2 linked regions of the Lichenicola cladoniae genome follow. Each later gene encodes a partner of the first gene's protein in a complex. Links are inferred from orthologs where the notes say so. Each region holds a gene or a part of one and is shown in the gene's direction. Other genes may lie near its edges.

Region 1 (5,436 bases):
GCCTGGTCGATATCCTGCTCGGAAAGGTGGCGACACTGACCATCGCGGCGACGGCCCTGGCCCTGGGCGTCGCCACCTTCGCGGTCCTGTCGCGGGGCATGTCCCTGACCCACCGGCCGCATGTCGAGGTCGGGCTGTTCATCTGCAACCTGGTGGCGCTGCTGCTGCTGGCGGCCGCACTCGTGGTGCGGCTGGCACGGGTGGCGTCCGACCGGCGGAGCGGGCTCGCCGGCGCCAAGCTGCATGTGCGGCTGGTGATGCTGTTCAGCGTCGTGGCGGTCGCGCCAACCATCGTGGTCGGCGTGTTCGCCGGCGTGTTCTTCCATCTGGGGATCCAGATCTGGTTCAGCGACCGGGTCCGCACGGCGCTCGACGAGGCGGTGGCCGCCAGCCAGGGCTACCTGCAGGAGCACAACAACAACATCCGGGCCGATGCGATCGCGATGGCGAACGATCTCGGGCAGGCCGGGGAACTGCAATATATCGACCCGCGGACGCTGGGGCAGGTCCTGGTCGACGAGAAGAACTCGCGCAGTCTCAACGAGGCCGCCATCTACGACCCGCACACCAACCAGGTGGTGGTATCGGCCGGACTGCTGGGCGGCCTCGGCGTCGCGGTGCCGCCGGCCGCGGCGACCATGCTGGCCCGGTCAGGCGACGTGGCGATCCTCGATAGTCCGGACGGCCAGACCGTGAGTGCGGTGATCGGGATCGGCGAGGCGCCCAACCCGGCGCTGATGCTGGTGATTTCCCGGCCGGTCGACTCCGTCATTCTCGAGCACATGCACCACACCCAGAGCGTGGTGGCCGACTACAACCGGCTCGACAAGAACCGGTCCGTGCTGCAGATCACCTTCATCATGATCTTCGCGCTGGTGGCACTGCTGGTGCTGGCGGCGGCGGTGCTGTTCGGCCTGGTGCTTGCCAACCAGATCGCCCGGCCGGTCGGACTGCTGATCCTGGCGGCCGAACGGGTGCGCGGCGGTGACCTCGCGGTCAGGGTCCCGGAAGCCGATCGCGACGACGAGGTTGCCGGGCTGTCGCGTGCCTTCAACCGGATGACCGACCAGCTCTCGTCGCAGCGGCGCGAACTCATGTCCGCGTACAGCCAGATCAACGAGCGGCGGCGCTTCACCGAGGCGGTGCTGTCCGGGGTGTCGGCCGGGGTGATCGGCCTGGATGCCGACCAGCGTGTCGAGCTGCCCAACCTGACAGCGAGTGCCTTGCTGGAGACCGAACTCATGGACGCGGTCGGGCACCGGCTTGCGGATATCGTCCCCGAGTTCGCCGCGCTGCTGACCCTGGCCGCCGCGCAGCCGGAGCGGGCGCAGACGGCGGAAGTACAGCACGGCGCGCTGTCGAGCCGGCGAACGCTGCTGGTGCGGATCGGCCCGGAGATGCGCGGCGCGGTGACCGAGGGCTACGTGGTGACGTTCGACGACATCACCGAGCTGCAGTCGGCGCAGCGGAAGGCCGCATGGGCCGATGTGGCACGGCGGATCGCGCACGAGATCAAGAACCCGCTGACCCCGATCCAGTTGTCGGCCGAGCGGCTGAAGCGGCGGTTCCTGCGCGAAATCGCTTCCGACCCGGACACATTCAGCCAGTGCGTCGACACCATCGTTCGACAGGTGGGGGACATCGGCCGAATGGTGGACGAGTTCTCCGCCTTTGCGCGGATGCCGCAGCCGATGATTCGGCCGGAAGACCTGTCCCGAATCGTCCGGGAGACATTGATCCTGCAGAAGAGCGCACATCCGGAAATCGCCTTCATCACCAGCCTGCCCGATCGCGGCCCGACCATCGCCTGTGACCGGCGCCTGATTGGCCAGGCCCTGACCAACCTGCTTCAGAATGCGGCCGACGGCATCGCGATGCGGCCCAGGCTTGCCGCGCCGGATGCGGGCGAGCCCGGCTTGGACGAGCCGGCCGCAAAAATCCCCGATGGTGCAGCGGGAAGCCAATTTGCAACGCGTCCCGGAGCTCCTGCGAGCAATGCGGCGTCCGGGAATTTCGGAACGATCTGGCTAAGTCTGGAGGCGCACGGACGCGACATCTGGATCTCGGTGGCCGACGACGGTGTCGGATTGCCGACCGAGGAGCGCGCGCGCCTGACCGAGCCCTATGTGACCCATAAGCCCAAAGGTACCGGGCTAGGGCTTGCTATCGTCAAAAAGATCATGGAGGACCATGGAGGTTCCATCATGCTGGACGATCGGGGCAGTGGAACAGGAGCGGTTGCGACATTGATATTGCCGGTGAAATCTTCCGATGGCGCATGAGATTCTAATCGTCGACGACGAGCCGGACATCCGGCTCTTGCTCGAAGGTATCCTTCGGGACGAAGGCTATGAAACCAGGCTCGCCGCCGACTCCGATCAGGCGATCGCTGCCTTCAGGGCCAGAAGGCCGTCCCTGGTGATCCTCGACATCTGGCTGCAGGGCTCCCGGCTCGACGGACTCGGCATCCTGCAGGCGATGCAGGGCGAGGAGCCGGCGGTACCGACCATCATGATTTCGGGTCACGGGACCATCGAGACCGCCGTCGCCGCCCTCCAGCACGGCGCCTACGACTTCATCGAGAAGCCGTTCCAGTCGGACCGGTTGCTGGTGGTGGTGCGTCGTGCACTCGAGGCAGCCCGGCTCTCGCGCGAGAACGCCGAGCTGCGATTGCGGGCCGGGCCGGAGAGCACCCTGCATGGCGAGAGTGCCGCGATCGTGGCGGTGCGCGCGCAGATCGATCGCGTGGCACCAACCGGGTCGCGTGTGCTGATCAGCGGCGCCGCCGGGTCGGGCAAGGAGGTCGCAGCCCGGATGATCCACGCGCGCTCGCGCCGGGCGGACGGGCCGTTCGTGGCGCTGAACTGCGCGACGCTGGCGCCGGTGCGGTTCGAGGAAGAGCTGTTCGGGATCGAGGGCTCGGCGGACGGGCAGGGCGCGGTACGACGGACCGGGCTGCTGGAGCGTGCGCATGGTGGCACGTTGCTGCTCGACGAGGTCGCCGACATGCCGGTCGAGACCCAGGGAAAGATCGTCAGGGCGCTGCAGGACCAGACCTTCGAGCGGCTTGGCGGGGCGACCCGCGTCAAGGTCGATGTGCGGGTGCTGGCCACCACGAACCGCGACCTGCAGGCCGAAATCGCTGCCGGACGGTTCCGGGAAGACCTCTATTATCGGCTGGCGGTGGTGCCCTTGCGGGTGCCGAGCCTGCGCGAGCGACGCGAGGACATTCCCGACCTGGCACGGCTGTTCCTGACCCGCTCGGCGGAAGCGGCCGGCCTGCCGATGCGCGAGCTTTCGGCGGACGCGCTTGCGGCCTTGCAGAGCTACGAATGGCCAGGCAATTCGCGCGAGCTCCGCAACCTGATGGATTGGCTGCTCATCATGGTGCCGGGTGGGTCTGAAACCATCCGTGCCGAGATGCTGCCTCCGACGATCGGGCAAGGGGCACCGGCCTTGCTGAAGTTCGATCCGGCGGCGGACGTGATGGGCCTGCCATTGCGCGAGGCGCGCGACCTGTTCGAGACGCAGTATCTGCAGGCGCAGCTGCTCCGTTTCGGCGGCAACATCAGCCGCACGGCAGGCTTCGTCGGTATGGAGCGGAGTGCGCTGCATCGCAAGCTGAAGCAGCTCGGGGTCAACTCCGAGGACCGCATTCCAGGCTGAGGGATGGATTTTGCGGTCCGTGCGACTGGCTGCTAAATAGCCCATAACTGGTCGCTCGTTCGCGTCGCGTCGCGCCGTGGCTGCTGCCGGAACAATAAGAAAAAAGGGCTTTAGCGATGGCTAAGGACAACTCGCAGAACGTGCAGGACGTATTTCTCAATCACGTCCGTCGTTCCAAGACTCCGGTGACGATTTTCCTGGTCAACGGCGTCAAGCTCCAGGGGATCATCACCTGGTTCGATAACTTCTCGGTCCTGTTGCGTCGGGATGGGCACACCCAGCTCGTCTACAAGCACGCCATCAGCACCGTGATGCCGGCGGCGCCGATCGCCTTGTTCGATCAGAACAAGGTCGAGGGTGGCGTTGCCGTTCCCGCCGGCGCCGAGACCGAGCAGGAAGTGGCGCTGATGAAAAGCATCGTCTGACGGTGACGTCCTCGGAAGCCGCTTCCCGACCGACCCGCGCCGCGGTCATTCTGCCTTGGGAGCGTCATGATCGGCAGGTCGACCCGGGATCGGTTCCGGGCGGTGTCGATCACAGAACCGGCGATACCAAGGGTTACCAGACCAGGGCGGCAGAAGCCCGTCTCGAGGAAGCGGTCGGACTGGCAGCCTCGATCGGGCTGGTCATCGTGCGCCAGGCGGTGCTGCCGATCCGGATGCGGAAGCCGGCCACCCTGCTCGGAAGCGGGCAGGTGGAGGCGCTGAAGGAAGCCGTCGAGGCGGACGAGGTGACCGTCACCATCATCGATGCGCGGCTGAGCCCGGTGCAGCAGCGCAATCTTGAACGGGCACTCGGCTGCAAGGTCATCGACCGGACCGGGCTGATCCTGGACATCTTCGGCGAGCGTGCAGCGACGCGTGAGGGCTCGCTGCAGGTCGAACTGGCGCATCTGGAATACCAGCGCAGCCGCCTGGTCAGGTCATGGACCCATCTCGAACGGCAGCGGGGCGGCTTTGGCTTTCTCGGCGGCCCGGGCGAGACGCAGATCGAGGCCGATCGCCGGCTGATCACCGACCGGATCGTCAGGCTGAAGCGCGACCTGGACCAGGTCAGGCGCACGCGTGGCCTGCACCGCGATGCACGCAAGAGGGTACCGTTCCCCATCGTCGCCCTGGTCGGATACACGAATGCCGGCAAGTCGACGCTGTTCAACGCGCTGACCGGTGCCGCCGTGCATGCGCAGGACCAGCTGTTCGCGACGCTGGACCCGACCATGCGCGGGCTGCAACTGCCGTCCGGCCGGCGGGTCATCCTGTCCGACACGGTCGGGTTCATCAGCGATCTGCCGACCGAACTGGTCGCCGCGTTCCGCGCCACGCTCGAGGAGGTGGCGGAAGCCGACATCATCCTGCACGTGCGCGACGTGGCACATCCGGACAGCGTGGCGCAGCGCGGCGACGTGATCGGGGTGCTGGACGGCATGGTGCGCGACGAGACGCTCGACCCGGAGTGGCCGGGCCGGGTGATCGAGGTGATGAACAAGGCGGACCTGCTGACGGAGCTCGACGTCGTGCCGATGCGCGACGGTGCGGAGATCATCTCCGCGATCACCGGCGAGGGGCTGGATCATCTGCGCGCCTCGATCGACCAGCGCATGATCAAGTCCATGGAGCAGGCGCAATACCGGGTCGCGGTTCAGGATGGCGCGGCGCTGGCGTGGCTCTACGCGCATAGCGAAGTGATCGAGCGAGCGGACAGCGAGGAAACGATCTCGCTGACGGTGCGGCTGCTGCCGGCCGACAAGGCGCGGTTCGATCGCCAGCAGGC
Region 2 (7,933 bases), on another replicon or contig:
TTCGTCGGTCTGGTGTTGCGACGCACCGACCATGCCGGCACGCAGACGCGGTTCTGGATGCGCCAGGCGGTCAGCCTGTTTGCTGCCATCGTGCTGATCCTGGGCCTGCTGTCGATCTGGTTCAGCGACCCGGCCCGCCTCGCCACCGCCTTTGGCCTGATGTCGGCCGGGCTTGCCTTTGCCCTGCAGCAGGTGGTGACCTCGATTGCCGGTTATTTTGTCATCCTGCGGGGCTCGACCTTTACCGTCGGTGACCGCATCTCGATGGGCGGAGTGCGCGGCGACGTGATGCGGCTCGGCTTCATCCAGACCACGATCATGGAAATGGGCCAGCCGCCGAGCGTCCAGGGCGCTGATCCGGCAGTCTGGGTCAGGAGCCGGCAGTTTACCGGACGCATCGTCACCGTCAGCAACTCAAGGATCTTTGCCGAGCCGGTGTTCAACTACACGCGCGACTTCCCCTTCATCTGGGAGGAGATGGCGATCTGGATCACCTACAAGGCGGATCGCGGCCGCGCCGAGCAGATCCTGCTGGACGCGGCGCACCGCCATGCGATCGATCCGAAGGGCATCGCAACCAAGGAAAAAGACGATATGCAGGCGCGGTTTGGCGTCAACCCGATCGATCTAGATCCGCGGGTGTTCTATCGCATGACTGACAATTGGATCGAGCTATCCGTCCGCTTCATCGTCGACACGCACGGTGTACGCGGCGCCAAGGACGCGATGAGCCGCGACATCATCGTAGCCCTGGAGCAGGCCGGGATCGGTATCGCATCGGCGACCTACGACATCGTCGGCTTCCCGCCGATCGAGATCCGTCAGGCCGCCTCTCCAGAGTCTTTTCCTCCGCAGACCGTGGATCAGACACAGAAGAACGCCAGTCTAAACAGAATATAAACCCCGATCAGCAGCATACCTTCGAACCAGATGGTCTCGCCATGCCGGCGATCGCGGTGACGATGAAGGCGGGAACGGCGATTGCGAACAGGTTAAAAGGGGCCTCGAATACCAGAGTTATGGATCGACCGAGCAGCCAGGACAGGATAAGCAGCAGCGGCGCCACCACCAGCCCCATCCGGTCCTGGCGTGCAAACCATACCGCCGCGAACAGGTCCAAGATCGTACCGACCAGGGCGATGACAATGATGCCAAGAATAACCGGCGTCAGGTGCAGCGTTGAAGTGCTGCGCGCCGCTGCTCGTGCATGAGGCAGTTGATGGTGCGCTCGACGTCGAAGATCAGAGCGATCCGGCGCACGGCCTCGATGGCAACCGGCGCCTTGGCCACGTCGGCGAGCACAAAGAACTTCCTCTGGCCGTGCGCCCAGCACGCGGCTGCGGAGATCGCACCCGGCCTGCGCCCGGGCAGGTCGAGCTCGTTGAACCCGGCATAAGCATCGGCCTGTAGGATACCCGCGTAATGCGCCAAGTGTCGGCGTGGATGCTCACCGCCTCGATCCGGTGAGTAGAAAACATCGCTGCTGGTGGCTCAGGCCCCCTGAATTGCCCGTCATCGCGGACATCGGTCCAGAGCCGACCGATGCTCGTCTTGCTCTTGGCAAGCAGCGGCACCGTGGTGTCATCGCCATGCAGCCGGTCCACCGCCAGCACGTGCTTTTGGATCAGTGCCAGCCGCGGTGCCAGGGCCGCATTGCAGGCGCCGACCCAACCGCCCAAGGTCGCGAGACGTCGAGATGGATGCCCTCCAGGGCGTAGCTCTCGCTCTGCCGGTTCAGTGGCAGATGCTGGCCGAACTTTGCTTCCAGGATCATGGACAGCAACTCGGGCCCGGCACGGCCCCGGGCAAGCGGATGGACCGTGCCGGGAGCTGGGTGATCTTCTCGCAGGTGCGGCAGGAGAACTTCTCGCGCACCGTTTGGATGACCTTCCACTGGCGCGGGATCACCTCAAGTGTTTCCGTAATGGTCTAACCAAGCTTGACCAGCCGCCCACTGCAGCAGGGACAAACAGTCGGGCCTGGAACGACGACGCGCTCGCGCGGCAGGTGGGCTGGCAGCGGCCCACACACCGGCTTTGTTCTGCTGGAACCCGGGCGCAGATCCCCAGGTGGTGCTGGCTCGACGTCAGCCTCGGCTGCATTCCCCTCCAACTTCTCGAGCTGCAGCTCCAACTGGTCGAGCAGTCTGCGACTGCGCTCCGACGTCGAACCGAACCGGTCGCGCTGCACGACACCGGTCGCTGACGATCTCGATGTGCAGCATCGAAGCTGCCTGAGTGGCTGCCACTGTGGCAGCCTCATTTAGTGTGTTCACCATGAGGCTAAGCAGATGGGCATCGGCTTGTTTCAGTAAGACGTCACTCGCCGGGCGGATACGGCGGATGCAACGGTTGGGAATGATCTCTAGGTCGCCCAGCCGTAGGGCGACCAGCTCGAAGCGGCGCTACGCCGCCCCGGAGCCCAGCAGCATGGCGCGGTCACTGGCGCCGAGGGCGATGTCCGCAAACAGGCACGCGCCCAGCATCCGCCGCAGCACGTCCGGCACGGCGGGTGCGGCCTGAGGGCCCGGTCGGGTGCCGCAGGCGTGTGTGATGCCATCGAGTACCATGAGCAGCATGGGAGTTGCGCAGGTCGAGCGGGATGCCAGCCAGCAGATGTGCGGTTCGGATTGCGGCGAGATCAACGCGCAGCGTGCTGAGGGCAAGCCCGGCATCGGCGCCCTCGACCAGAGACATCGCCGGCAGGTCCAGATCGCCGGCGAGAGATTCGCGGTTCAGCGATTGGCATCAGGCGGCGAAGCCCTGCCAGGCAGAGCAATACACCTGGCGGGTGCCGTCGCCGCGGGCCCGGCTGGCGTAGCGGGCCGCCTGAGCGGACAGCAGCTCTAGTTCATGCGTCGCGACGCTTGCCTGGAACCTGCAGCGGCCCGATTAGGCTGGTCTGCAGCAGGACACAGCCCGGCTATGCAGCTGGCGCGCCAGCGCCCCGCGCCTCGGGACGTGCTGGTTGCCGATTGATCGCGTTGTCGGGATTTAAGAAGGCCATGGCCCAATTTTACGGCGCTGCCGTCACGTTCATAAATGCTGAGCGGCGGACGGAATGGAGACTGTGCGCTCTATTTCACACATCAGGAGACTTCGGTCCGATCTTCGATAATGGACGTAACCAAGGCGCAGAGCAGCCGCGCGATCCCGACCTTGAGCCCGGTCCAGCGCTCCTGTATTATCGGTCGCTTGCTAATTACGGCTCCCGGTATGTGGCGGCAGAAGCCCCTGACCAATGACTTTCTTTGAGAGTTGCCGCCTGATCGAGGATCACGTGTTTTGGCGGGCGGGGGCAGGTGTTATGACCTGCGCATACAAGACCTGATTCGTAGTCGAGGACCTCCCCATGTCGAACCTCAAGCCACAACACGCCGAAACGTCACCAGCCGACCTGATCGGCTCGGGCGGTGAGCTGCACCAAGTTTCCGGTGGCAGCCACCCGCAGATGACAACCAACCAGGGCGTGGTTATCGCCGACGATGAAAACTCGCTGCGCGCTAACCCGCGCGGGCCGACGCTGCTGGAGGACGTCAGCCTGCTGGAGAAGCTGCAGCACTTCAACCATGAGCGCATTCCCGAGCGCGTCGTGCATGCCCGAGGCGCTGCCGCGCACGGCTACTTCGAGTTGACCGACTCACTGGCCGAGTTCAGCAAGGCTAAGGTGCTGACCGAGGTGGGCGTGCGCACGCCGCTGTTTACCCGGTTTTCGACCGTCGCCGGCAATGCCGGTTCCGCCGACACAGCGCGGGACGTGCGCGGATTCGCGGTCAAGCTGTATACCTCAGAGGGCAACTGGGACCTGGTCGGCAACAACATCCCGGTGTTCTTCATCCAGGACGCCATCAAGTTTCCCGACCTGATCCATGCCGCCAAGCAGGAGCCGGATCGCGGCTTCCCGCAGGCGCAGACCGCACACGACACGTTCTGGGACTGGGCCTCGCTGACGCCGGAAAGCACCCACATGCTGATGTGGATCATGTCGGACCGCACCATTCCGCGCTCGTTCAGAATGATGGAGGGCTTCGGTGTTCACAGCTTCAGGCTGATCAATCATGCCGGGGCGTCGACATATGTAAAGTTCCACTGGCGTCCGGCGCTGGGCAGCCAGGCGGTGGTGTGGGACGAGGCGCTTAAGATTAGCGGTGGCGATCCCGACTTCCATCGCCGCGACCTGTGGGACTCGATCGAGCAGGGCGCGTTCCCGAAATGGGAGCTGGGGGTTCAGTTGTTCGACGAGGCGTTTGCCGACAGTTTCGATTTTGACATCCTGGACAGCACCAAGCTGATCCCAGAGGAGTTAGTCCCACTACGCGTGATCGGCCACATGGTGCTGGACCGCAATCCTGATAACTACTTCTCCGAGACGGAGCAGGTCGCGTTCTGCACCACCCATGTCATTCCGGGCATCGACTTCACGAATGATCCGCTGCTGCAGGGGCGCAACCAGTCCTATCTGGATACCCAGCTGTCGCGCCTGGGCGGTCCGAACTTCGCCCAGCTACCGATCAATGCGCCGCGCTGCCCAATGCGCAACTTCCAGCGCGACGGCCACATGCAGATGGGCACGCCGAAGGGCCGCGTCTCCTATTCGCCGAGCTCGTTGAGCCCGACGACAGAACGGCAGGACCCGGTCAATGGGTTCGTCAGCTTCCCGGCGCAAGAGTCCGGCGACAAGATGCGGGTGCGGTCCGAGACATTCGCCGACCATTACAGCCAGGCGCGGCAGTTCTTCTTCAGCCAGACGGAGCCGGAGCAAAACCATATCGTATCCGCGTTCATCTTCGAGCTGAGCAAGGTCGAGACGGAGGCGGTTCGTACTATGATGCTGTCCCGCCTAGTCAATGTGGATGAGATGCTGGCCAAGCGCATTGCAGAGGGCCTAGGACACGATGCCCCGCTGGTGGCGGCACCGACAAAGTTTGCGGCGCGCACCGACCTGGCCACATCGCCGATGCTAAGCATGCTAGCGAAGTTCAAGCCCACTCTTGAAGGCCGCAAGGTCGGCTGTCTGGTGGCCGACGGTACCGATGCGGTGCAGGTGACGGCGCTCGAAGCGGCGGCCAAGGCCGTCGGCGCCAACTTCGCGGTGATCGCCCCAAAGGTTGGTGGCGCGAAGAGCAGCGACGGCGGCAAGATCCGGGCGGATTTCCAACTGGCCGGGGGACCGTCGGTGTTGTTCGACACTGTGGTCCTGGCGCTCTCGAAGGAGGGCGCGGCGATGCTGGCCAGGGAGGCGGCGGCCGTGGCGTTCGTGCACGATGCCTTCGCGCATCTCAAGGTGATCGGGCATACGGACGGCGCCAAGTATTTGATGGAGAAGGCAGGTGTGGTGCCGGATGCGGGCGTCGTCCGGCTCGCCAAGCCGGAGGCGTTTCTAGCTGCGGCAAGCAAGGGACGGATCTGGGATCGTGAGCCCAGCGTCCGCTCTGTATTCTAGAGCCTAATCTGACCGACCGGAATCGAAAGTTCTTGCCCGAAGCGAGGCGGATCTGATTCACCATGCTGGCTGGATTGGAGGCCAGCATGGATGGGACGGACACTTTCTCAGGACCTTCGAAACCGGGTGATCGCAGCCGTCGATGGCGGCATGTCGCGCAATGCCGCCGCCGCGCGATTTGGCGTGGCGGTGGCGACAGCGGTCCGCTGGGTTCGGGCCTGGCGGACGGAGGGGGTGCCAACACCGCGACCCAAGGGCGGCGACCTCCGCTCCCAGCGGATCGAGGGCTACCGGGAGGTGATCCTCGCGGCCATCGACGCGCAGGTGGATGTTACACTCGTCGAGCTCTCCGAGATGCTGCGTGACCGGCATGGTGCCTCGTTCGCGCCAAGCACGATCTGGCGTTTCCTCGACCGCCACGGGATGACCTTCAAAAAAAGACAGCACACGCCAGCGAGCAGGAGCGACCGGACGTCGCCGTCCGCAGGCAGGACTGGTTCGACGCCCAGCCGGACCTCGATCCCGCCCGGCTGGTCTTCATCGATGAAACCGGTGCCTCCACCAAGATGGCGCGCCTGCGCGGCCGCGCCCGGCGTGGTCAACGCTGCCCCGCGCCTGTCCCGCACGGGCACTGGAAAACCACCACCTTCACAGGCGCCCTCCGGCTCTCCGGTATGACGGCACCAATGGTGCTTGACGGTCCGATGAATACCGAGGCGTTCCAGGCCTAAATCCAGCAGGTGCTCGTCCCAGCGCTGCGCTCGGACGACATCGTCGTGATGGACAACCTGACTGCCCATAAAAGTGTCGCCGTCCACACCATGATCGAAGCTGCGGGCGCCACGCTGCGCTACCTGCCGCCCTACTCACCGGACTTCAACCCGATCGAGAACGCGTTCGCCAAGCTGAAGGCAGTGCTGCGCAAGGCAGCCGCTCGGACCATCGATGGCCTCTGGAACGCTATTCGCGACGCGCTCCCAACCTTCAGCCAACGCGAGTGCGAAAACTACTTCACCGCTGCAGGCTACGAGCCGGATTGATCAGACTCTGCTCTAGCGTACGCGAAGTTCACTTTAGTGCAGTGACCCCAAGTGGATCCGCTCGATGGCCTCGCCACACCATCCGCTGGACCCCGCCAGTTCCGCAGCATCGATGGCTGGATGCCCAAGCCGGCCGCAACCTGGATGAGCGGCCGTCCGCTCGATGCCAGCAACGACACCGCCTCCCCTTTGAAGTCGTCCGTGAACGAACGGCGCGTCTTGTTTGTCATCATCACACCTTACCCCTTAGGAGCTTATACGAGGTGTCCGCCAAATCGGGGGAGGGTCAACCTCCGTCTTCCATGCACCAACGCCGTCCACATCCAGAGCCTGAATCACACCAGGGCCAATTATCAAACAGCCCTTAGAAACTGATAGGGCCTTCGACGAAGGTCGTCGACATCATGTCGCCGTCACCCACGACGATGTCCCATCGGATGATTGCGCAACCATCACAAAAATCTGTAGACTTTTCCGAGAAGACTTGAAATATTAGGTTAGCTCGGCGACACTCTTTTTTAGATCATAGAAGCTCAGCCGTCCCTGGCGGTCTGATATCCGGGATCTTACTAGACGCCCTCGACCCTTAACTTAGGCTGTTATAACGAACTGACCGACTTCGATTATCGATTAGTTAGGAAGGAGCTTGCCTGAGCATGGTAAATCAGGACGCCGAGGCAATCTTTATAAGACAACAGGATGCGTTCGCTAAGTTTGGAGAGATGGCACTCCGGTCCGATGATCTTTCCGAGATTTTGCATGAGGCGTGTCGTCTCGTCGGGGATGCATTAGGGACAGACTTATCCAAGGTAATGGAGCTGCAGGAAGACAGGAAGACTTTGATAATGCGAGCTGGAGTTGGCTGGGGTCCTGGAGTCATCGGCGAGGCGACTGTAAAAGTCGAGACCGGATCATCCGAGGGGTATGCTCTGCAAACAGGTGATCCTGTAATATCGCCTAACATTTCCTCTGAAACACGTTTCAAGTACGCCAAGTTTATACAGGACGCCGGGGTCAAGGCAATCGCCAACGTTATTGTCCCAGGTAGATTAAGTGATCGGCCTTACGGGATCCTTCAGATAGATAGTCGTAGGCCCAGAGATTTCACAAACGCGGACGTAACGTTTTTACGGGGATATGCGAATCTTTTAGGAGCGGCCGTAGACCGTGTGCGTGTCTCATTTGAGGAGCATGTTAACGCAGAGCGCTTGTCTATAGCTCTAGAGAGTACGACTGATAGTGTAATATTAGTCGACTCGAATTGGAACATAACCTATTTAAATCAACACGCGTTAGATTTACTTGGAATTGAAAAACACAAAGCAAACTCAAACTTCTGGAGTATCTTTCTAGATAAGCCCGAAGGCCAGGCAAGCAAAAGTTTCCATACTGCATTGACCGAACAAAAGGTCCTAGTTTTTGAAGATTACTTTCCAAGGCGCCGCCTTTGG

The links.
Region 2: the proteins of hfq (region 1) and HN018_RS21910 are in contact, whole or in part, in a crystal structure (PDB 3VU3), measured with the Escherichia coli proteins. The link is inferred for Lichenicola cladoniae from one-to-one orthologs.

The regions. Positions count from the first base shown.
Region 1 is NZ_CP053708.1:2,289,442-2,294,877, forward strand. Bases 2,673-5,436 are described here. They hold hfq (RNA chaperone Hfq), read left to right. Parts: upstream 2,673-3,782; coding sequence 3,783-4,091; downstream 4,092-5,436. Other genes in these bases: ntrX (nitrogen assimilation response regulator NtrX), read left to right, coding at 2,673-3,666; hflX (GTPase HflX), read left to right, coding at 4,094-5,436. Outside these bases: HN018_RS10630 (sensor histidine kinase NtrY-like), read left to right, coding at 1-2,282; more of ntrX, read left to right, coding at 2,272-2,672. UniProt on the Escherichia coli protein: RNA chaperone that binds small regulatory RNA (sRNAs) and mRNAs to facilitate mRNA translational regulation in response to envelope stress, environmental stress and changes in metabolite concentrations.
Region 2 is NZ_CP053709.1:10,813-18,745, forward strand. What follows is about bases 2,988-5,896. They hold HN018_RS21910 (catalase), read left to right. Parts: upstream 2,988-3,351; coding sequence 3,352-5,442; downstream 5,443-5,896. Also shown: HN018_RS21870 (mechanosensitive ion channel family protein), read left to right, coding at 1-900; HN018_RS21875 (hypothetical protein), read right to left, coding at 908-1,120; HN018_RS21900 (hypothetical protein), read right to left, coding at 2,405-2,578; HN018_RS21905 (hypothetical protein), read left to right, coding at 2,577-2,849; HN018_RS29490 (transposase), read right to left, coding at 6,467-6,715; HN018_RS21925 (EAL domain-containing protein), read left to right, coding at 7,139-7,933.